DNA from 3 places in the Clostridium neonatale genome. Region 3 is predicted to be linked to each of the others. Evidence: riboswitches for the same ligand, from Rfam matches in the RefSeq annotation. Region 3 holds a riboswitch; each other region holds the start of a gene.

Region 1 (8,159 bases), 100 kb from region 3:
AATTGATGACCAAAGTGGAACAAACCCTGCACCAGGAGTAATTGCTACAAGACCTACAACTGCTCCAGTCGCTGCGCCAAGAACTGTTGGCTTACCATGTTTCACTTTTTCTATTAACATCCATGTAAGCATTGCACAAGCTGCTGATGTATTTGTTGTCATAAATGCATGTACAGCTAATTCATTTGCTCCTAATGCACTACCTGCATTAAATCCAAACCATCCAAACCAAAGTAATGCTGCTCCTAATACAACTAATGGAATATTGTGTGGTTTATATGACAACATACCATATTCTCTTCTCTTTCCTAATATAATACAAGCTACGAGTCCTGATACACCTGAGCTTATATGAACTACATTACCACCTGCGAAGTCTACTGCTCCTAATGCTCTTATTAAACCACCGTCTCCCCATACCATATGGGCTAATGGATAATAAACTAAAATAAGCCATGCAGCAACAAATACAAATAGAGATGAAAATTTCATTCTTCCAACTAATGATCCTGTAACAAGCGCTGGTGTTATTATTGCGAACATCATTTGAAATGCTGCAAATAATAATTGTGGAATATTAGATGCATATGCACTATTAGGTTCTGCACCAACTCCACTTAGACCAATATAATTAAATCCGCCAATTATTCCATGAAAATCAGTTCCAAAAGAGAGTGAATACCCTATTAGTACCCACATTACTGATGCTAGTCCACAAATAAAGAATGATGACATTATTGTATTAAGTACGTTTTTTCGACGAGCCATTCCTCCATAAAAAAATGCTAAACCAGGTGTCATAAAGAATACTAATGCTGAACAAATCAATATAAAGCTAATATCTGCAAAATTTAAATCCATATAAAGTTCCCCCTAAAATTAATAAACTTAATTTTTTGATAAGAATTCATTATATATTTAAAAGTAACGTGCACATTAATTTAAATAATAATTATCTAAAAAATTTTATAAAAAAAGACGTTTAGGAATATACTTCACGTATACTTTTCCTAAACGCCATCGTTATATTTCTAGTATATGTATTCACTTATATTTTGTCAATACTTTTTTTGACATTTTTTAAATTTTACTTAATATGTTACAAATTTATCATATATCTTATAACCTTTATTACTATAGTATTTTAATTGAACATATGGTTTTTACTACTATATTATAGAATTTATTATACCAAATTAAACAATATCTTATTTCGACAATCAATTTTTTTTATAAAATTCTAAAATTTTTTTCATTTTTTCTCTAATATCAAAGTATTTATTAGGCATATCTTCGTCCTTATCTATGAGTTGAAGTAGATTCGTTATATCTCTAATTTTACTTATTTTATACCAATCATCTATCAAAATATAATTTGATTGCTTTTTATATTCATCTTCAAATGCATTTATTAAATCATTATTAAAGTACTCATCATATCTAAAGAATTGTCCTATGTCAGCTAAAGGATGACCTGCCATACAAAATTCCCAATCCAATACACCTGATAAATTTCCTTCATTATCAATAAGTATATTTGTTCCTTGAAAATCTCCATGAACCATTCTAGGATCATTATCTAATGCTTTTAATATATGTTCATTCTCATCTACTATCTTATAAATCTGATTTTTTATTTTTTCTCCCAATCTTATTTGAGCATTTTTTCCCATAAACATCCTGTACCATTCGCTTAATGGTGGAGTCAAAGATTTTATTTGTAAATTATCATCTAAAAATCCCACTTTATCATATTTATTTTTATGTATAATTACCATAGTATTTGCAACTTGTCGTACAAAATTTTCTTCTATTATATTCCCTTCTCTAATATAACTGCTAAGACTTTGTCCATCTAATCTTCTATATATTACAAATTCTCTATTTTCAATTATCTCATGATTATCAAGTCTATATATTTCTGGCACTTTAATTTCGTTTCTTAATTTATTAAATAATTTAATTTCTCTTTTATAGCTTTCATTATTATCAAAAAATATTTTTAATATAAAGCTCCCTTTATTTTTAGTATCTATTTTATAATTAGTAGTCCTACAACCTTCATCCATTCTTGAAATATATTTAATATCTTCTGCCTTTAATATTCCTCTAAATAATATTTTTATTTGTTCCAAATTTAAATTTAAATAGGGCATTGTTCTTTCCCAATTATGCTCCAAGCAAATCACATCCTAAAGTATTCTTATATTCTTGTATTCTTGTATGTAGCTATTTATATATATATTTCTTCTAATATTCTTATATATTTCTCCTGTTATATATAACTATATTAACTATGACCTTTAAATATTTTACCATAAATATAAGTGACAACTAAAATTTATATTTTGCTATTCAATCTTACTCAGCCAATTGCATGCAGACCAAGTTTCTACCAAGCATAGTGGATATAAACATAATATAATTTTCTAAAAGAAAAAAATATCTCAAGCTATGTATTTTAGCTTGAGATATTTTTATTAGCTCTAATTTCTATTAGAATTTTAATTCAAATGAATCACAATCTGTACATGCTTTTTGTGTTGGATCAGATTCATGTGTACCTACTTGAATTACTTCTAGGGTACAATAATCCTTTTGTTGTGCATGGTGCTTACAATTGTTTACTGTGCATTTAATACATTCATTTACTGACATTAAAATCACTCCTTCTGACAACTTAGTCAGTAATATTATCTGCACTATCAAAAAAAATATACTTGTCTTATTTATTGATAATTAATATCATTTACTTTTTTGATTTACTTCTATTTATTTAACTAAGCTATTAATTTTTGCACATATTCATACGCATCTACTATAGCTTTAGTTTTGGTTTCATATATATTTTCTTCGCCCAACCTATCTGTAAAGCCCATTCTTTTCAAAACTCTAACCGGCTGTTCATTTACATGTGTAAGATATAGTTTTATATTCAGTTTTGAACATTGGGCAAGCAACTTATTTATAGCATCTACTGCTGATGCATCTATAGCATGAGTATGTCTCATATCTAAAATCAATACTTCCATTGATTGATTTAATTCTTTAGTTTTATGTATAAAGTCCTGAACAACACCAAAAAATATTGGTCCATTTACTTGATAAATATTTATTTTCCCTGCTGCATCTTCAAGCATTTCTGTTATATCGCCCTCGAATACTTTTTCATATACTAAATCTCTTATCTCTGTTGTATCTGTAACTCTCTTCATAAATAGCGCCATTGTCATTATCATTCCAAAACCAATAGCAACAACTAAATCAAAGATTACTGTACATCCAAACGTAACTAATAGAACTATTATATCACTCTTAGGTGCACGTAACAGTTCTTTAAATATTCTCCAACCACTCATATTGTAAGCAACTACTATTAATATTGCTGAAAGTGTTGTCATTGGTATCATTTTTGCAAGAGGCATTAGTAATAACATTGTAAATAGTAACGTTATTGCATGAACCATGCCTGATATTGGACTTTTACCACCAGATTTTATATTTGCAGCTGTTCTAGCTATTGCTCCTGTCGCTGGTATTCCTCCAAATAATCCTGAAGTAATATTGGCAATCCCTTGCGCTACTAATTCCATATTTGAATCATGTGTATCATCTATCATTTCATCAGCCACAACTGCTGATAATAATGATTCTAATGCCCCTAATATTGCAATTGTTATTGCTGGTGCAAATAGTTTATTTATAGTAGCTATACTGAATGAAGGTAATGCTGGAATTGGTATAGCCGATGATATTTCAGTAAATCTGCTACCTATTGTATCTACTGGCAAATGTAAAACTTGTACTAAAAGGGTAGATACTATAAGGGCAATCATTGATCCTGGTATTACCTTATTTACCTTTGGCCAAAGTGCAATTATTATTATACAACCTATTCCAATTGCTAATGAATATATATTTAATGTATTCATATTTGCAAAATAGCTTTCCCATTTTGGAATAAATTCTGCTGGTACATTATCTATTTGTAATCCTAGCAAATCTTTAAGCTGGCCTGAGAAAAGTGTAACGGCTATGCCAGCAGTAAATCCAACTGTTATAGTTTTAGGTACATACCTAATAAGAGAACCAAATCTTAATAAACCCATAATAACTAATATAATTCCTGCCATAATTACAGCTGTAATTAATCCGTCTAATCCATGTTCTGCAATTATTGAATATATTATAGTAACAAATGCAGCTGTTGGACCTCCAATTTGAACTTTACTTCCCCCAAGAAAAGAAATTAGAAATCCAGCAAAAATTGCTGTTATAAGACCTTTTTCTGGTGAAACACCAGATGATATAGCAAGTGCTATTGATAGTGGTAATGCTATAACAGCCACAATAATTCCCGCTATTATATCTTTTGCCACCTGATTCTTAGTGATCTCTTTGTTTTTGAACATTGTAAAGAGTTTTGGCATCATTGTTTTATCACATCCTTTAAATTTGTACCCTATAATATTACTCTTTTTTACATAGTCAGTCAAAAAATTGCTTCAAAGTAATGTTTATCATTCTAATATCTATTAAAATCTACAACGTTTTCTCACAAAATCTCTTAATAATTTAATAAAAACTGATGTTATTAAATTATTTAATAATATCAGTTTCATATATAGTTCATATTTTATTATTTGCTTAATATTATATTCAATTCTTCTTTCAATTCATCACTTATTGCTGTTAATGGTAATCTAACTTCATCAGACTCAATTAATCCTTTTTTCTTTAAACAAAACTTAATAGGAGAAGGATTCGGCTCTTTAAATAAAAGGGGAATAAATTCATATAGTTCTTTCCATACTTTTAACGCATCCACATGGTTATTAGATTTTACAAGATTATATACTTTTATAAAATCAGCAGTTCTTAAATGTGCAGATGCCATTATTCCCCCATGACCTCCAAGTAAGAGTGTATTATAAAATAATCCATCATCTCCAGTTAATATGGAAAAATCTTTTGGTGGGTTTAAAAGTAAATCTGTAGTTTGCTTCAAGTTAGCACAACAGTCCTTTATTCCAATTATATTATTTAAATCAGCTAGCTTATATATTGTTTCATTTTCTATATTTACACCTGTTCTATATGGAATATTGTATACAACTATATCTAATCTTGTAGCTTCAGATAAGCTTTTAAAATGCTCAAATATTCCTTTTTGACTCGGTTTTGAATAGTAAGGTGTAACAGAAAGTATCCCATCAATATCATATCTTTCTATTGTCTTCACTTTCTTTACTAATTCACTAGTATTATTACCTCCAAGTCCAATATATATAGGAACTCTTTTATTATTTACTTCAATTGTTTTCTCTACTATTTCCTCATACTCACATGATGATAATGTTGGTGATTCTCCTGTTGTTGCAAGAGGCATAAACCCATTTACTCCTTGATCTATATAATGATTAATCATATTTTCATATGATTTAACATCTAACTTTCCATCTTTAAATGGCGTTACTAATGGTACAATTACACCTTGAATCTTCATTTTTTAATACACTCCTTTTAATTTTGTAATTAAATAGGAAAACCCGTCTGATATAAAACCAGACGGGTAGAGTTAATCACTAAAGCTAAGACGAAACTATTTTTGAAATCTTTTGAAATATTCATATATGAATAAATGTAATTATAATAAATAGTTTCATCAAACCTCTGTAGCTCTCCACTTTCGTGACAGTTATACATATATTCTATGTATACCCAGAAACAAATCTTTGCATAATTTCTTCCTTCGGCCATAGCACCTTTCCTAAATTAATCATAGCTTGCCAGCTCATAATAAGTACTTATTGCTTACAGCACCTCTACCTTAGGCTTTTCCTAATTAAATTACTAATAATTATAGCACTATATTAATAATATGTAAATATTTTTTAATTTATCTAAATAATTATAAAATTTATAAATCAAAAAATCCTAAAAGAACTTTTATAAATAACATTCCTACCACTAATAAAATAATTGGTTTAATGAATTTCGCTCCATTTTTAACTGCTAAATGAGCTCCTATATAATTTCCTGCTACTGAACATACTGCTGCTGGTATTCCTATGGCAAATGACACTTTAGAGCCTAATATGTAGGCTATTAAAGCTCCTATATTAGATGCAAGGTTAACTACCTTAGCATTTCCTGATGCCGTAATTAAATTAAATCCTAATAATGAGGTGAAAGCTAGTACTAAAAATGTTCCTGTACCTGGTCCAAAAAAGCCATCATAGCCTCCTATTATAAATCCAATTATTAAAGACATAAAATACATATCTTTTTTTTTAATTTCTTTTTCTTCTTCTACTGAACCGAAACTTCTATTAAATAATAAAAATACTGCTACAATTGGCAATATGATCATTAAACAATAATGTAAGTACTTTTCATCTAATATCAAAACTAATTTTGCTCCAAGCCAAGATCCTATTATTGCACCAATAGCTGATAATATAGCTAGTTTTAATTTTATATTTCCACTTTTGAAAAATTTACTAGTCGCTACAGCAGTTCCTATACTATTAGCAAATTTATTAGTTCCATAAGCCACATATATAGGCACACCAGCAAAAATATATGCTGGAAGTGATATTAATCCACCACCGCCAGCAACTGCATCAACAAATCCTGCTAAAAATACTAGTGGGCACACTATAATTAGCATTGTTATATATGATTCCATATAATTCCCCCTATTTATGTCCAATGCTTATATTTTAGATATATTCTGATTTCATGTCAAATAATATATAACAATTTCATATGTGAATATTTCCAAAAAGTATTCTTAAACAAGGATTTATCAACTTATATATAGAATAATTTATATGTTATCTTTATTTTTATTATAAAGATTTATATTATATAAATTTATAGTGCAATCTATAACAAGAAAGAAGGATTTATTCATGTATACTAATTATATATTTGACCTTTATGGAACATTGGTAGATATACATACTAATAAAAAATCTAAAATTCTTTGGAGTAAACTTTCATTGTTTTATTCATTTAATGGTGCTATATATTCTTCTGATGAATTAAAAGCATCATATCTTAATAAATTTAAAGAAAAACAGAAATCTTTATCTCATACTAAATATCCAGATTTCCCATTAGAAAATATATTTAAAATTCTTTATGAAGAAAAAGAAGTTAAACCATCTGAAGATTTAGTTAAATCAACAGCACATCTGTTTAGAACTCTTTCAATAAAATATTTAAAACTTTATAATGGGGTAATAGAACTATTAGAATTACTAAAAAGAAAAGAAAAAAATATTTATCTATTATCAAATGCTCAACAAGTATTCACTCTGTATGAAATGAGAATTTTAGATATAGAAAAATATTTTGATAAAATCTATTTTTCATCTGATTATTATATTTGCAAACCTGATTCAAAATTTTTTGAGCAATTAATTAGTGACCTTAATTTAGATATAAAAAAATCTATAATGATTGGAAATGATCCTATTTGTGATATAAAAGGTGCTCAGTCAGTTGGATTAGATACATTATATATACATTCAAATTTATCTCCTGAAATAAAGCACGAATTTAATCCTACATATAAAGTTATGAATGGAGATGTTAATCAAATATCATCGCTTATTATAAACTAAAAAGAGATAGTTATTTCTAACTATCTCTTAAACTTACCTAGCAACGTCCTACTCTCCCACACAGTCTCCCATGCAGTACCATCGGCGCTATAGACCTTAACTTTCCTGTTCGGAATGGGAAGGAGTGTTACCTCTATGCCATCATCACTAGATGCATAAATTTCCGAAATCTTTGATTTCGTTGAAATTTAGCACTCCTCAGCTTCAGCTGATGGAGTTTCCTTTAAAAGAAACTAATTTCAAAGTCAAAATCCTGATTTCACAAATCTTTTTTTGAAAGAATCATGTTCTTTCAAAATTGCACATAGTACCTAATGTATTACAACTTAATATTGGTCAAGCCCTCGACCTATTAGTATCAGTCAGCTAAATACGTTACCGCACTTACACCTCTGACCTATCAACCTTGTAGTCTTCAAGGGGTCTTACTAGCTTATGCTATGGGAAATCTCATCTTGAGGTGGGCTTCACACTTAGATGCTTTCAGCGTTTATCCCTTCCCGACTTAGCTACCCAGCAATGCTT
Region 2 (8,159 bases), on a different contig from region 3:
TAATATATAAAAAGTAGTTTCTGTTAATGGTAAATATTTATTTAAATTCATATGAATTACCTCGCATTAAATATATATAGTTAAACTATATAGTCTAACTATATAGTTATAATATACAGTTAGACTGTATAAGTCAATATATTTTTCCAAATAATACAAGACATTCAATAATATTATCAAAATAAAAATAAGGTTAAAAGCTATTTATCAGCCTTTAACCTTAGCATATCAGTTATATAATTATAAAAAATTTTATTTATATAGTTCTAGTTTCTTTTCTAAGGAATTCTTTTTCCTCATCATTTAAGTATGGACTTAATTTTTCATAAGTTTCTTTATGATAACTATTAATCCATTCTCTTTCTTTATCTGTTAACATACTTACTTCAATACCGTCTAAATCTATTGGACAATATGATAAGGGTTCAAATTTATAGAACTGTCCACCATATTCTGTCTTACTATCTTCTACTATAAGCATAACATTTTCTATTCTTATTCCATGCTTACCTTCTTTATATACTCCTGGCTCATTTGTTAATATCATTCCTGGTTTTAATTCCACATAATTTATTGGACGTATTTGTTGAGGCCCTTCATGTACACTTAAACAGAATCCTATACCATGACCTGTTCCACATTTATAATCTATTCCTTCTTCCCATAATGGTTTTCTTGCCATTATATCTAAGCTAGATCCTATTGAGCCTTGTAAGAACTTACATGTCATAAGATTAATATGTCCTTTTAATACTAATGTGAAATCTTTTTTCTCTTCTTCTGTAATTTTTCCAAGTACAAAAGTTCTTGTTATATCAGTAGTTCCATCTAAATATTGCCCACCACAGTCTACTAATACCATACCTTCTTCCTTCAATTCATAAGCACTTTCTTCTGTGGCAGAATAATGCATCATAGCTGCATGTTCTTTATATCCAGCTATAGTTTTAAAACTCTCTTCTATGAATAAATCTCCCATAGATCTGAATTCTAATAATTTTTCTGATAAAGTAACTTCTGTTATTTTTTCTTTACCAACATGTTCTTTAAGCCATTTTGTAAATCTAACCATGGCTACTCCATCTTTTATATGAGAATTTTTAAAACATTCTATCTCAACATTATTTTTTATCGCTTTAAGATTAGTAGTTATATTTATAGATTCTATCACTCTAACATCTTCATTTAAATTAGTTAATATAAATGCACTAACCTTACTTGGATCTAATAGTACGTTTCCTTTTATTAATTTTACATCTTCAAATATATCCTCATAATTCTTTAAGGTTATTCCATCTCTATTTTCTAATATACTCTTATCTTCACAACTAATCTTATCTTTATCTATATATAATACAGCTGCTTTATCATTTATAAGTGCATATGCTAATGTTACAGGCGTACACTCTACATCATTTCCTCTGATATTAAATAGCCAAGCGATATCATCTAAAGATGATAAAATATATGATTTACATCCTAATGTTTTCATTTGTTCACGTACTTCTTCTACTTTCTCATTAACTGTTTTACCACAATATTTTACATCATGTAAAAATACTTTTTCTTTAGGCATAGAAGGTTTATCTGCCCATATTTCTGCAATCAAATCCTTATCCATTGCAATTTTAATATTCTTGCTTTGTTGCATTTTCTTGAATTCTTTATATTCATTTATAGAGAACACCCTTCCATCGAATCCAAGACATTCTCCTTCTTTCATATTTGTACTTAAATATTCTTCTAAGCTTGGCCATCCTGGTATTCTCATTTTATAGAGTTCTATTCCTAAACCTGCTAATTGTTGTTCTGCTTGAATAAAGTATCTTCCATCTGTCCACAATATTGCTTTATCCATTCCAATTAATGCAGTTCCAGCAGACCCTGTAAATCCTGTAATATATGCTCTTGATTTAAAACATTCAGAAACATATTCACTTTGGTGAAAATCTGCACTTGGCACTATATAATAATCTATATTTTCTCTTTTCATTATCTTTCTTAGTTTTTCTATTCTTTCACTTACTCTCATTGATTATTACCTCTTTCTAAAAACTTCAAATTTCTATTATAAGTCAAATTATATCACTCATTTAGATAATTAAGCATCCAGAATTTTAAAATTATACTTATAAATTAAAAAATTCTTATGAAATAGATTTTTAATTCTATTTCATAAGAATAATTTTAATAAGTCAGTGTTCCATCACTATTTAGTACAACATTAATTTCATTTTCAATTTTTTGTGATTTTACATTCATAAGTCCAATTTCAAAACTTGTATTTATCATAGGATTTTCTTTAAATTCATAATTATATGTCTTTCCATTTTCCCATTTATAATTATAAGTCTCATCTTCAAATGCATGGAAAACCACAGGGCCATCCTTCCTTTGTTCATGTCCACTTATATGAATGAACCATTTATATCCTTCTGGAATTTTTTCTGGTAGTGTAAAATTCATATTTTTGTTTTGTGAATTATATGCTATTGTTCCTACAAGCCCATAAACAGCCTCAGATACAGCTGCTTTATTTTGAACTGTTCTTCCTTCCTTATCTATGCTTACTATAGTATCTCCTTTAATTTCTCCTGAATTATCACTTTTTAATAGTCCAACTTCAAAACTACTTTGTATTAATGGATATTCTTTGAAAGTATATGAATATGATTTTCCGTCTTTCCACTCATAATTATAACTTTCATCTTCAAATATATGAAAAGTTACTGGACCATCCTTTCTTTGTTCGTGTCCATCAATATGAACAAACCATTTATATCCTTCTGGCTTTGTCTTTGGAACTGTAAATGATAATGTTTGATTATCTTTGTTAAACTTAATTGAATTTGTAAAATTACTAACTATATTATAGTAGTCTTCTAAAGATTTATCTTCATTAATTAAAACAGATGATTTATTTTCTATAGTAGATGCTTGAACCCTTGGCACAATCATACTTCCTCCACAGCTAATCAAAACAGTTGTCATTATTAAAACTTTATATAATTTTCTGATCTTTTTAGAATTTGACATAAAAACAATCCTTTCTTTAATTTCACTCTTTCCACTTTGAATGCATAAGCTTATGGAATTAAAGTGGTATTCATTATTTATTGATTTCATAAGTAATGTTGCATATTCTTTTTTATCTTTTATTAAATTAATTACCCGCTCATCACATAATATCTCTGTATCTCTTTTAAATGTAAAAAATCCAATCCAAACTATTGGATTATACCAATTAATACTTAAAAATATTAATGCAAATAAATTAATCATTGTATCTTTATTTTTTAGGTGATACAATTCGTGGATTAAAACTTTCTCCAACTCTTTCTCATCATAACCTTTATTTAAAAATATAGTTGGTGATATTACACCTGTAATCATTGAATTTCCATCATATATTTTTATATTTACTGAGCACTTTATTCCAACTCGTTGCTTACACTTTTCTAAAATATCTTGAATCTTTTTATCTTCACATATTGGAATTCTTCCAAATTTAATATAAAAATAGTTTAATATAAAAATAATATAACCCATCATAATGGTAAAACCTATTTTCCATATTATCACTATAATCTTTTTACTGTTTGCTACTATGTCCTTTTTTACGATTGAAATCTTTCCTATATTCTTTGAATTTATTATTATATTTGTTGTATTAGAATTAGATTTAATATTTTCTATGCCTTCAATATGACTAGCTTGATTTTCTATTCTATTAATATTCCCTATAAAATCTGGCATAATAGGTATTAGAATCAGCCTAGCAATTAAAATTAACCATATATAATAATGGGCTTTAGCTGACATTTTATGCTTAAATATAGTTTTTATTAATAAAATGCAAGCTGTCATTATTGTAGTAATAATCGCTATATTTAATAGCATAAACATCTAATCATCTTCTTCCATTTTATTTATTATATTCATTAATTCTTCTTCTTCCTTTTTGGATAAATTACTTTCTTTTACTAATGTAGATACAAACATAGATAACGAATTATCAAATACTTTTGCTAAAAAATTTTTAGTTTCATTAATTTTACATTCTTGTTCTTTTACTGCACATTTATATAAAAAATTTTTCCCTTGACTCTTATCTGCTACTACAAATTCTTTATCCGTCAGTCTCTTAACCAATGTTTTTATAGTTGAATAACTCCAGCCTCTTCCTTCTAATTGCTCTACTATAAAACTCATTGTACTATTAGGATTTTTCCATAACACTTTCATAACTTCCCATTCTGATTCACTTATAGAGTACTCTTTTTCCAATTCCGCACTTCCTTTCTAAGCTACAGGTGTAACCCTGCTTATAGGTTACACCTGTAGCCTATAAATGTCAATATGTTATTCTTATCTTTTTTAATTAATATTTAAGTAAAAAAACTACCACAGAATAACTTTTTAAATCATTCTGTGGTAGTTTTTAATATAATTTATAGCTTATTCTTAAATCACTTCTACATTATCAACTGGCTTACCTACGAAATAAACTAGTGCAAATATCGCAGCTGTTGCTAATGGTAATACAAGCCATATAGAAAGTCCTAATCCTACTGGAATATATCCAAATAGTATTGTAATTGCTGCTACAGATAACGCATATGGCATTTGAGTTCTAACATGACTAATATGATCACATCCTGCTCCCATTGATGACATAATTGTCGTATCTGAAATTGGAGAACAGTGATCCCCAAAAATAGCTCCAGTTAAAACAGCACTCGTACCTACTATAACGTATCCCATTTCAGGCGATATTGAGTATGAAAGAGGGATCGCAAGTGGCATTAATATTCCCATAGTCCCATATGCTGTACCTGTTGCAAATGATATAACTGCTCCTAAAATGAATATTATACTTGGTAATAAAAATTGAGGTATTGAACTTGAAAGCAATTTAACTAAATATGCTGCAGTTCCTAACTCTTTTATCACTGAACTTAATGACCATGCAAGTATTAATATAACTCCTGTTATGATTAATCCTTTCATTCCATCTATCCAGACTTCTACTGCTTCTGAGAATGTAAATATTTTTTTACATACAGCCATAAATATGGCAACAATAGATGCAAATAATGCTGATTGGAATAATGCTACCGATGCATCTGATGCACTAAAAGCTTCTCTTATAGCTGTAAATGAAGCTGGTGATGTTGTCATTAAATTTTGAAGTACAACATCTTCACCACCCATAATTGCAGTATATCCACTATAATAAAAACTTATCAGAGCTGATATCATTAACGCTCCAATTGGAATAATTGCATTCCATACGCTTAGTTTAACACCTTCTTTAGGTGCCATTTCATCTTCTACATCTTTATCAAGAGTAATTTCTTTACTTGCATCTGATATGTATCCTTTTCTTGCATTTATTTCCGCTTTTCTCATGGGACCAAAATCTCTTAATAAAAGTGATGTAGCAACAACAAAAATTAAAATTAATATGTTATAGAATCTATATGGAATCGTACTTAAAAATACTCCAAATGCATCTACTTCCTGACCTATTAATGTGAAACCATCTTTTATTAATCCAACTTCTAACCCAATCCATGTAGATACAATCATAATTCCTGCAATTGGTGCTGCTGTAGCATCAATTATAAAAGATAATCTTTCTCTTGAAATTTTCATCTTATCTGCTACCGGCTTCATTATTGGTCCGACAATTAATGAATTTGCATAATCATCAAAGAATACCAATACTCCCAAGAACCATGTTATTAATTGAGCACTTCTTGGAGTTTTTGCCTTTTTAGCAAGAGACTCTGCAATTGCTTTTGCTCCGCCCATTTTACTGACTAAGCTTATAACTCCTCCAATTACCATAACTTGAAGAACAATACCTGCATTCCATGGATCTGCTAATGAGTTTAATGCTCTTTGTACAAAATCTAAAAATGCTTGAATAATAGCCATAAATGGATTACTTCCTATAATCTGTAATAAAAAACATCCTGATAGAGTTCCTATAAATAGTGATATTACAACATTTTTTGTTATAAATGCTAATGCGATTGCTATAATTGGTGGAAGTATAGTCCAAAGTCCAAATTTTTCTGCATTAACCTCTGCAACGTCAGCTGCAAAAACTGCTGTCGATGCCATTATTAACATAATTAATGTCAATAAAAACACACGGTAGCTTCTTGAATTTTTCATGTTAATGATCCTCCTAATCTTTATTGTGATAAATTTAAAGATAGAAATTAAGTAATTAACTTATAAAATACAATTATGGCTCTAAGAAATTTATTTTCTAAATTTAAAATAAATTCTTAATCAAAAAAATAAGACCTTGAGATAACACCCAAGGTCTTTAAAAACATAATATGTTTTACATAACCACGAATGATAGCTCACCACAAAGTACTTGTGACAGTTTTGCATATATTCTATGCAACCCCAGCTCTATAACCTTAAAGCATTAGTTATAGACTTCGGCAATATTTCCTTTCATATTACTTCAAAGTGCTTAGCTCCATAATATTACTATTAAATATTGCGCCTCTATCTCTTACTTTATTCACTTTTATATGATATAGAATACCTTATTTTTAATTTTATTTCAATATTTTTTGATTTTATTGTTAGTTTTATTTCTTCTTTCGACATTCATTTGCTCTGCTCATAGATATTAGAACTTTTATAGCTAACATAAAAGCAATTGCGTATCCACCAATCCCTATTATTGATATTCCTCTATATAAAGGCTTAACATCATTACTGATAATTAATGATGAAGATAATATTAACGCAGCAATAACAACACCTTCTGTTAATCTATTTACCATTTTATTAGCTTGCTTAATTATTTCATCTATCTCATTAATTCGTATATCTAGTGTAAGCTTTCCATCTGATAATTTATTCAAAACCTCTACAGTCTTTGTAGGAATTTTCATAGAATCTCTTGTAAAACAATATAGTGAAATTATTAATTCTTCTTTCTCTAAACATCTTAAAATCGTAGTTCTATTATTTGATTTCATAAAATTAGCAATTACATTTACTATTTCTCGATCTGGGTCAAGATAAGCAATTACTCCTTCTAACAAAATTAAGCTCCTTGTCAAGGAAACCAATTCTCTAGGTAACTGTATATTATTTTCCCTTGTAATATTCCATATTTCTTGAACAAGTTCTGATATTTTTATATTTTTTATAGATGTTTCTAAATAAACATCGAAAATATATGAAACTGAATCGTATATATCTACTTTATTGACCTTTCCTTTCTTTATAGCTATTGCTAAAATGCAGTTAACCAGTTTTTCTTTATCATGAGTAGCTATATTAAGCCATTTTTTCATGTTATCACTTAGTTGTCCTACTATGCCAAAATCTATAAAACATATTTTCCCTTCTGAAATCAATAAATTTCCGGGATGTGGATCTCCATGAAAAAAGCCATCTTCAAATATATGTTTACAGAATGCTAATGTCAATTTATCAGCAATATCATTTATATCATATCCATTCTGCTCAAGCTCTTTTATATCATTTATTTTTATACCATCAATATTTTCTAATACTAAAACCTTATCACTTAACAACTCTCTAACTACATAAGGTGCATAAATAGGTGCAGTATTTTTATTTAACTCGCTAAATTTCTCTATATTACCAGCTTCTGATATAAAATCAAGTTCTTGAATTGTTGTGAATTTTATTTCTTCCAGCGCTTCTATAGGATCAATTATAGGTATATTTATTCTTCCTTCAGCAATCTTCAATATCTTCATCAGAATAGCAATATCTTTTATTATTTTTTCATATATTTTAGGCCTTTGAATTTTTAAAACGACCTCTCTGCCATCTTTTAATATTCCTTCATATACTTGTGCTATAGATGCTGATGCTATTGGAGCCCTATTAAGATATTGAAAACTTTCATCTATAGTTGTGTTCAGTGATTTTTCAAAAACTAACTTCATATCGTCAAAATTTTCCACTATCGCTGAATCTTGTAACTTAACTAACTCATCTATGTATTCTTTTGGCAATAAATCTGGTCTGGTGCTTAATATTTGACCTATCTTAATAAATGTTGGACCTAAATCTTCAAAAGCTTTTCTTAAATTAGCAGGAGATTTTTTTTGTTCTTCATCTTTTCTATCGAAAATATATCCAAA
Region 3 (8,159 bases):
CACCAGATACAATTAAAGCTAATAGCTCTTTACCAAATAATACAACTAAAACTCCTAATGCAATGTTTATTACCCCTAAAATAACATTTGTATTTCTAACGCCTTCCCTTATTCTATCAATCTTATTTGCCCCTAAATTCTGACCAGCATATGTTGCTATTGCAAAACCAAACGTATTTCCTACCTGCTCTAAAATAACTATAACCCTTGATCCTGCTGAATATCCCGCAACATAAACTGCACCATATCCATTAACAACAACTTGAAGTACCATGACTCCTACTGCCGTAACAGAATTCATAAGTGCTACAGGTATTCCTAATATAAATGACTTTTTAAATAGTGATCCATTAAATTTCCAATCCTCTTTATGTATTCTTATCTCTTTTATTTTATGAATTTTATAGTAACAGAATATAGAAGAAATAAGTTGAGCAATCACAGTTGCATACGCAGCCCCATTAACCCCCATCTTTAAAACTACTATAAAATAAATATCTAAAACTATGTTAATTATTGAAGATATAAATAATGAATACAATGGTGTTTTTCCATCACCAAATGCTCTAAGTATTCCTGAAAGAAAATTAAAAGCAATATTTACCATTATTCCTGCAAAAATAATTCTAATATAAGAATCAGCATCGTTAATAATATTATCTGGAGTCCTTAATATCTCCAATAACTCTCTGGAGTACATTACACTTATAACAGTTATTATAATTCCTACTATGGCATATAGGTATACTGACATTGTTATGGATTTACGAATTTTCTTATAATTATCTGCCCCATAATATTGTGCCACTAATATTGATAATCCTTGAGTAAGTCCTAAAACAAACCCTAATACTAAGAAGTTTATAGAACCTGTTGAACCAACAGCGGCTAATGCATTAACTCCAATAAATCTTCCAACAATAACTGTATCAACCATATTATAAAGCTGCTGAAATATGTTTCCCAATAGTAGCGGTATTGCAAAACTAATAATTAATTTAGTTGGATTACCAGATGTCATATTTTTTACTACTTCTTTGTGCATCAATCTTCCTCCAATTTATGCTTATTTAAACCCCATATAATTTCTAATTTAATTATAACTTTATATTATATACTATCTATATTCAATATATTTTGAACATATAAAAACAATGTTACATATTTTTGTATAAATCACCAATTTTACTGTAACATTGTTTCTAAAAATATAAATATAATTTTTCTCTTCATCAATCCATGCCTTTGTAATAGTACAGGCTAGACTCCATGAGGCGCAAATCCATCAGTAAGAGAATAATTTTGATGTTCAACATCATTTAATCTATTGTTTATATACAAAAAAACTAGGCATAAACCTAGTTTTTTAAAGTACGTTTTAAGAATTCTCTTGTTCTTTCTTTTTTAGGATTATTGAAAATCTCTTCTGGATCTCCTTCTTCTTCGATAATACCATTATTCATAAATACAACTCTATCTGATACTTCTCTTGCAAATTCCATTTCATGAGTTACAACTAGCATAGTAAGTCCGCTTTCTGCAAGTTCCTTCATTACCTTTAATACTTCTCCAACCATTTCAGGATCTAAAGCAGATGTTGGCTCATCAAATAATATTACATCAGGTTCCATAGATAATGCTCTTGCTATTGCTACCCTTTGTTTTTGTCCACCAGATAATTGTTTTGGCTTAGCATTTATATAATTACTCATACCTACAATCTCTAAATACTTCATAGCAACTTTTTCAGCTTCTTCTCTACTTCTTCCTAAGACCTTCATTTGTCCAACTACACAGTTACTTAAAACATTGTGGTTGTTAAATAAATTAAATTGCTGAAATACCATTCCTAATTTAGTTCTATATTTATATATATCATGTTTATCATCTAATATATTTTCACCATTATATATAATTTCCCCGCCTGTTGGTTTTTCTAAAAGATTTACACATCTTAATAATGTTGATTTTCCAGATCCTGAAGATCCTATAATACAAACAACTTCTCCCTTATTAACTGAAAAATCTATATCTTTTAAAACCTTATGGTCTCCAAAGGATTTACTTAAGTGTTTAATTTCAATTATTTTTTCCATTTCGATTCCTCCTTAAGCTACCACATTACCATTAACTTTTTTAGCTATATCTTCTGGTGTTTCAACTTGCATTTGATTTCCTGCAATAATATAATTTTCTGGTCCATCTAGTTTCTTTTCTATTGCTCTTAATATTCTTGTAACTGTAAATGTCATAATGAAATAGATTATACATGATATAAAGAACGATTCAAAATATCTGAAATTATTTCCTGATATAGTCTTAGTTTGGAAATATAGTTCTGATACAGATATAACATTTAATACAGATGTATCTTTTATATTTATTACGAACTCATTACCTGTTGCTGGTAAAATATTTCTAACAACTTGTGGTAATACTACATTTATCATAGTCTGAAAATGATTCATTCCTATTGCTTGCGCTGCTTCAAATTGTCCCTTATCTATTGAAACAATACCACCTCTTACTATTTCAGACATATATGCACCTGTATTTACTGATACTATAAATAGTCCTGCTAAAACTCTATCTATGTCTATTCCAAAAGCTGCCGCAGATCCATAATAAATAACCATAGCTTGCACTATCATAGGAGTTCCACGGAAAAACTCTATATAAATCGATAAAATTGAGTTAATTATTTTTAGAAATACTCTTTTAGTTCCTTTTTCTGGAATAGGAATTGTCCTTATAACTCCCACTATAAGACCTATAAGCGTTCCCACTAATGTTCCTATTATAGAAATTAATAATGTCATTCCAGCCCCACGTAAAAGCATTGGCCAGTTATTTTGCAGTATCTTAATTATCCATTCTAGACTCATAAAAAACTCTCCTTAAAATATTTAATTATAGGATTTAGGCTTTTTATAATAATCTATACCCTGAGCTATTGAGCCGCTGGTTGATTTTTAATAGCCGTATCCATTATTTCTAATCTTTCTTCTTCTGATATTCCTTTTAAAATTTCATTTATCTTATCTTTTAATTCACTTCCCTTTTGTACACCAACTGCTATAGCTGTATCTTCTTCTGATGTAACAAAACCATCTTTAAATTCTATCATTTTAAAGTTGTCATTTGCCATTTGAGCACTTAAGGCTTCTGGTCTTTCTGTGACATAACCATCTATAACTCCGCTTTCTAAAGCAACTCTCATAGCTGGGAAATTATCCATAGCTGGTTGTTTATTAACTGATGGTATTTGATCTATTACTGAATAGTGGAAAGTATTTAATTGAGCTGTTATTTTAGCTCCTGAAAAATCATTTAGTGTCGTTGCATTATCATATGCTCCACCATTTTTTACTAGCATTACTAGGTCTGACTTATAATAAACATCTGAAAAATCTATTGTTTCCTTACGTTCTTCTGTTGGAGACATACCTGCAATAATAGCATCTATTTTTCCCGATGTTAATGATGGTACTAATCCATCCCATTCAGTTTTAACTATAACTAATTCTTTTCCTAATGAATCAGCTATTTTCTTTGCTATTTCTACGTCATATCCGCCAGCATATTCCGAACTTCCTTCTATTTTTACTGCACCATTTGAATCATCCAGCTGAGTCCAATTGAAAGGTGCATATCCTGCTTCCATCCCTACTCTAAACACATTTTCTGATGAAGCCTTTGTCCCACATCCTGTTAATGTCATTGTTGCTGTTACCACAGCTAAAATTAGTGCTGATAATCTTTTTTTCATATTTACCCTCTCCTTTTTTATAATAAAAAAACCAACCCAAAGGGCTGGTACTATCTTCAATATTTTAGATAATATTATATGAATTTATAAAAACTACTACTATATGGCCTAGCTTAAATTTCATATAATATCCCCTCATCTTTCTAATTGAGATAGCACAACTTAATAAACTGGGGAGTTTATTAAGACAGTCCTGCAGCTCTTAACTACAGACCCAGCAAGCAACACTGAGATATATTGCAAACTTCGGCAAAATCCCCTTCTCCATAGCTTCATTGCTCTCTCTAGCTCTGCTAAAGACTGTTGGATTCTGCGCCTCTACCTCACAGTAAAGTGAGGCATATATTTAATTTTATGACATAATGATAACTATATATTTAGCTTTTGTCAATCTTTTTAAAATTTTTTTATTAATATTAAAAATTAAAATTCGTTTATAGATTTATACTTATAAATTAATTCTTTTTAATACGATTCTCTGTTAATTTTTAATTATATAATTTCAGCAAATTTCACATTTACTTTCACTGCTATATAAGTTCCCCCCCACAAAAAGCAAGTTTTGGTCTGTCACTTATGATACAGTTCTCCGTATCGCTAATAAGTGAGGTTTTTAATTAATATATTATTCATTTTTATTATAATAGAATATCAAAAAAGGTTGTAGCCTAAACTACAACCTATAACAATCTAAAATTATCTTCTATTTTGTTCTTTTTTAGCTCTTCTACAAGATGGACATCTTGTAGGCTCATTTTCGAATCCTTTTTCTTTATAGAATTCTTGTTCTCCTACTGAAAATATGAATTCACTTCCGCAATCTCTGCATGTTATTGTCTTATCTGTCATAAATATTCCTCCTAAAATTAAAGATTCTAAATTGATATAATAATCTCTAATTCTCGAGAAACTATTTACCTAAATGAAACTTTTTTTGTTAGCAAATTTGCTACTCATTTATAATAACATATTATTTATTTAATTGCAACCTTTTTTTATTATTTTTTACAATTGATAGAGATATTACCCTAAATGACGCCATACACTTTGAATGGTATAGATCTTCCAATTCTGATTCTGACAATGATAAACTAATAGGAACAGATGAAAATTATAAATTAGTTAATGCTGATGCAAATTCATTTATTAGATTAATTGGATACTTTAATGAATAAAAATTCCAAGCTATTACAGGAAGATTTAATAAAAAAGCTACAATTAGTTTTAGCTCTTCTTCATCAAAACATAAATCCAATACTTCAAAATATGAACAAACTAGCATACCTGTTGTAAGTGAAAAGAATGACAGCTCCGTCACACAAATTCCAATTCAAATAACTACAGGAAATGATAGAGCTAAAAAAGAAAATATAATATTTACTGAAGATAAAGCTAATGAGGCAATTGAAACATAAAAAAAACAAGGTAATGATGTAGCTAAAATACTTATACCTGATAATAATTATTATATATCAGAGGTAAATGTAAGTTTTCCTAAAACTACACTTTCTGCACTTTAAACTGGAAATGTCTCTTTAGAAATAAATACAGTAAATGCAAGAATTTCTTTACCAAAAGACTCTATACATGATTTATTTTTTGTATATATTTTCTATATTCTGATGTTGACATAGAATTAAGTCTTTTTGATACCTACGATTATTATAGTATTATATTTTATACAATCATCGTAACAATGGCATGCTGCCTGTTAGCTTATTGACTTTTTTCTTATGGCCACAGATAGCAAGCCCAAAATATGAGTGTTCTAATTCAGGCGTCATTGAGGCTTTTTGCAAATATTCACTATAAACATTGCAGCTTTGTGCAACATCTGAAAAATCAACAGTAATAACATCTTTATAATTATCAGTATATAACTCTTCTCTCAGTGCTCTAAGTAATTCCTTGTTTGCCTTTAGTATAGGAACTGGAATTGTGATAATGCCCAAATGACTTTTTTCTGAAGAATCAACTGCATCTTCTCCAACTAGTTCAGGTACATGTTTTCCTAATGTAATCCCAAGTATTGTACAGGTATTTGCAATAATTCCTAGAGGAAGTTCTTCATTTATTACTATAACGCATTTTGTATCCTGATTTGTCATTATTTTTTCTCCTTTATTTTTTTAATTATTTTATTTTGTTCTTTACTCTTTTATACGGTTTTAAAATATCACAAATTATTAAATTTTTCTTGTATGATATTGACATATTATATTTCATCAAAGTTCACTATTCAAAATTCCAAACTGCCATCAGTTCATGTCCTTTGGAATAACTGCTTCACCAGGTCTTAATCCCTCTATGCAGTCATCATTTATATCTTCATCTATGCATGCAGTTTCACTGTCTTCATCCAAATTTTCTGCTGCCAAAGCTTCCATATTACTTTCAAGAGTCCAATTGTAATCCTCACCTTTAGTATGTTTTTTCTTTTTTAAAGATTTTCTTTTGCTTCTTTTAATTAGGGGTACTACTACATTATTTGCTGCTAGTTCCGGACTACTAAGCGATCTTTACTCAAAGCATCATTTATTTCTGGGATACTATTTTTATTATTGTGTTTTTGTTGCTGCAATAAATTTACTTCTTCGTATTCATTAATTTGTATATTGCTTTCATTATTAACATATCTATTACTTTTATTATTAACTTCTATATTATTTTCATCATTGTTTTTATACATATGATTTTCTTTCATATTTTCAGTTTCTGCATCTTTTTTCCGCAGATTTTTTTCTTTATAATTTATATATTGTATATCTCTATCCAAGCATGACGTTCTCTATCGAACCTGTCTAAAAAGCTTGTTTTAATTTATATGCATACCTTTATGCAAAACTGGTATTGCCGTTGCTATAAGGATTATACCCATAGAAGCAGATGCAGCATGCCCAAGTGATACATAGATTTTACATCCAATGATAGGCCAAATCACTCTTGCTAAAGCCTGAATAGATTGGCTGCCTCCTTGATTTCTTCCTTGTTCACTAGAATCCACAGACTTGGATAGCATCCCATTGAAAGAAGGTCCGAAGACCGAATCACCAAAGCCGAATATAAACATTCCAGCGATATTATATGTGTATTTTTATATTCACAGGATTTATCATCAACCTTCTTCTTGATACAAAAGAAAAAGGAGAACCTCCTCCATCTGGACTTGGTTCTCCTCCACTATTTAGATACATTATTAAGTTATCATTTATAGTTAGTTATATTGAGTCAATTTTCCTTAACTCATTTATGTTAATCTTTGAAATCAACATATGCAGCAGTTTCTTATACTGTTCTCTTGAAATATTGCTCTTAATCCCTATTGAAAAATCATTACTTGTGATACAGTATTTCCACTTATAAAAATGGTATTAATCATTGCTATTACTTGGTTAAGGTCATTTTTGCCTTTACTTATGATACGGTTCTCCGTATCATACCCAAGTGATAATGCTTTTTGTATTGAAAAAGGATACCTTTTTATGATATCCTTCTATAACTAACAATTACTTCTTATTCATTTAATGCTATTCTAATCGCATTTATTTCTTTTTCTGAGAGTCCTGTTAGCTCACATATCAATTCATCTGAAAGTCCTTTTTTTATTGCAATCTTTGCTGTTTCTATCGCTTGCTCTTCTTTTCCTTCTATCTTACCCTTTTTGATTCCATCTTCAACTAGCATTTCTCCAAGCTTTGTCATACTTATCTCCTCCTTTACCTTCTCCAAATCTTTTCCGTCCAAAAATTTATCTGCAAATGCATATAGCATTGATTCAACATCATATCTATATTCATTGTCTATTTTCTTTACAAGTTTTATTGATTTTATTATCTTATCAAGCTTGCTTAGCTTTCCACTCATTATAGGTGTAAATGTTAATGCAATTAAATCCTGTTTTGTGACTTCAATATTATTATTTAGCTTTTCTTCAATTTCTTGAATCACAATATCGCCATCTTTATCAAACATAGATATTGCTTTTACACTATATTCATTTATTCCTGTTTCTAATACTGTCTTTACATTTTGAATTCCATTAGAGTATACAACATATGTTACTACATCTTTTCCAGTTTGAAAACTTAGTAATGATTCGTAAGCTCTGAATCTTCTAAGGTCATCTTTTCCTTTATCTGTTGTTTGGAATTCTACATGGATGTATGTATCATCTTCCATTAGAAAAGTGTAATCCATGTGTAGATTCTTTGCTTCTAGTACAACTATTTCTGTCGAACTTGAATCTTTTACTTTCTTATCTATTCCAAAAAACTTTAGACCTTCTTCTGCAAAGACGTCCATTGCTTTTTTCATTATCAAATCTTCGTGTTTTATATCACTATACTTAGTCAATATTCACACTCCTAACTACTATTTATATTTTTATTAT

The links. A riboswitch is a leader RNA that binds a small molecule or an ion and turns the genes downstream of it on or off. The one in region 3 is predicted to bind lysine.
Region 1: it holds a riboswitch for lysine, as region 3 does, so the genes downstream of both, dapA (4-hydroxy-tetrahydrodipicolinate synthase) here and CNEONATNEC86_RS20760 (transporter substrate-binding domain-containing protein) in region 3, are expected to answer to the same signal.
Region 2: it holds a riboswitch for lysine, as region 3 does, so the genes downstream of both, CNEONATNEC86_RS00400 (Na+/H+ antiporter NhaC family protein) here and CNEONATNEC86_RS20760 (transporter substrate-binding domain-containing protein) in region 3, are expected to answer to the same signal.

The regions. Positions count from the first base shown of each region.
Region 1 is NZ_UICR01000003.1:462,836-470,994, forward strand. Features, by position in the region: gene CNEONATNEC86_RS20255 (ammonium transporter) at 1-861, opposite strand, end outside; gene CNEONATNEC86_RS20260 (phosphotransferase family protein) at 1,221-2,180, opposite strand; gene CNEONATNEC86_RS20265 (DUF1540 domain-containing protein) at 2,497-2,658, opposite strand; gene CNEONATNEC86_RS20270 (SulP family inorganic anion transporter) at 2,781-4,433, opposite strand; gene dapA (4-hydroxy-tetrahydrodipicolinate synthase) at 4,640-5,506, opposite strand; lysine riboswitch at 5,669-5,836, opposite strand; gene CNEONATNEC86_RS20280 (TSUP family transporter) at 5,921-6,691, opposite strand; gene CNEONATNEC86_RS20285 (HAD family hydrolase) at 6,918-7,634, shown strand; rRNA gene rrf (5S ribosomal RNA) at 7,670-7,786, opposite strand; rRNA gene CNEONATNEC86_RS20295 (23S ribosomal RNA) at 7,967-8,159, opposite strand, start outside.
Region 2 is NZ_UICR01000001.1:87,240-95,398, reverse strand. Features, by position in the region: gene CNEONATNEC86_RS00420 (PadR family transcriptional regulator) at 1-51, opposite strand, end outside; gene CNEONATNEC86_RS00415 (aminopeptidase P family protein) at 257-2,032, opposite strand; gene CNEONATNEC86_RS00410 (M56 family metallopeptidase) at 2,188-3,906, opposite strand; gene CNEONATNEC86_RS00405 (BlaI/MecI/CopY family transcriptional regulator) at 3,907-4,287, opposite strand; gene CNEONATNEC86_RS00400 (Na+/H+ antiporter NhaC family protein) at 4,465-6,192, opposite strand; lysine riboswitch at 6,372-6,545, opposite strand; gene CNEONATNEC86_RS00395 (ABC1 kinase family protein) at 6,621-8,159, opposite strand, start outside.
Region 3 is NZ_UICR01000003.1:566,124-574,282, forward strand. Features, by position in the region: gene CNEONATNEC86_RS20745 (MATE family efflux transporter) at 1-1,045, opposite strand, end outside; gene CNEONATNEC86_RS20750 (amino acid ABC transporter ATP-binding protein) at 1,359-2,096, opposite strand; gene CNEONATNEC86_RS20755 (amino acid ABC transporter permease) at 2,109-2,885, opposite strand; gene CNEONATNEC86_RS20760 (transporter substrate-binding domain-containing protein) at 2,951-3,769, opposite strand; lysine riboswitch at 3,915-4,098, opposite strand; gene CNEONATNEC86_RS20765 (zinc-ribbon domain-containing protein) at 4,466-4,618, opposite strand; gene CNEONATNEC86_RS20770 (hypothetical protein) at 4,881-5,087, opposite strand; gene CNEONATNEC86_RS20775 (DUF2000 domain-containing protein) at 5,455-5,877, opposite strand; gene CNEONATNEC86_RS21880 (hypothetical protein) at 6,028-6,156, opposite strand; gene CNEONATNEC86_RS20780 (hypothetical protein) at 6,264-6,545, opposite strand; partial or broken gene CNEONATNEC86_RS20785 (MFS transporter) at 6,585-6,860, opposite strand; gene CNEONATNEC86_RS20790 (RpnC/YadD family protein) at 7,283-8,083, opposite strand.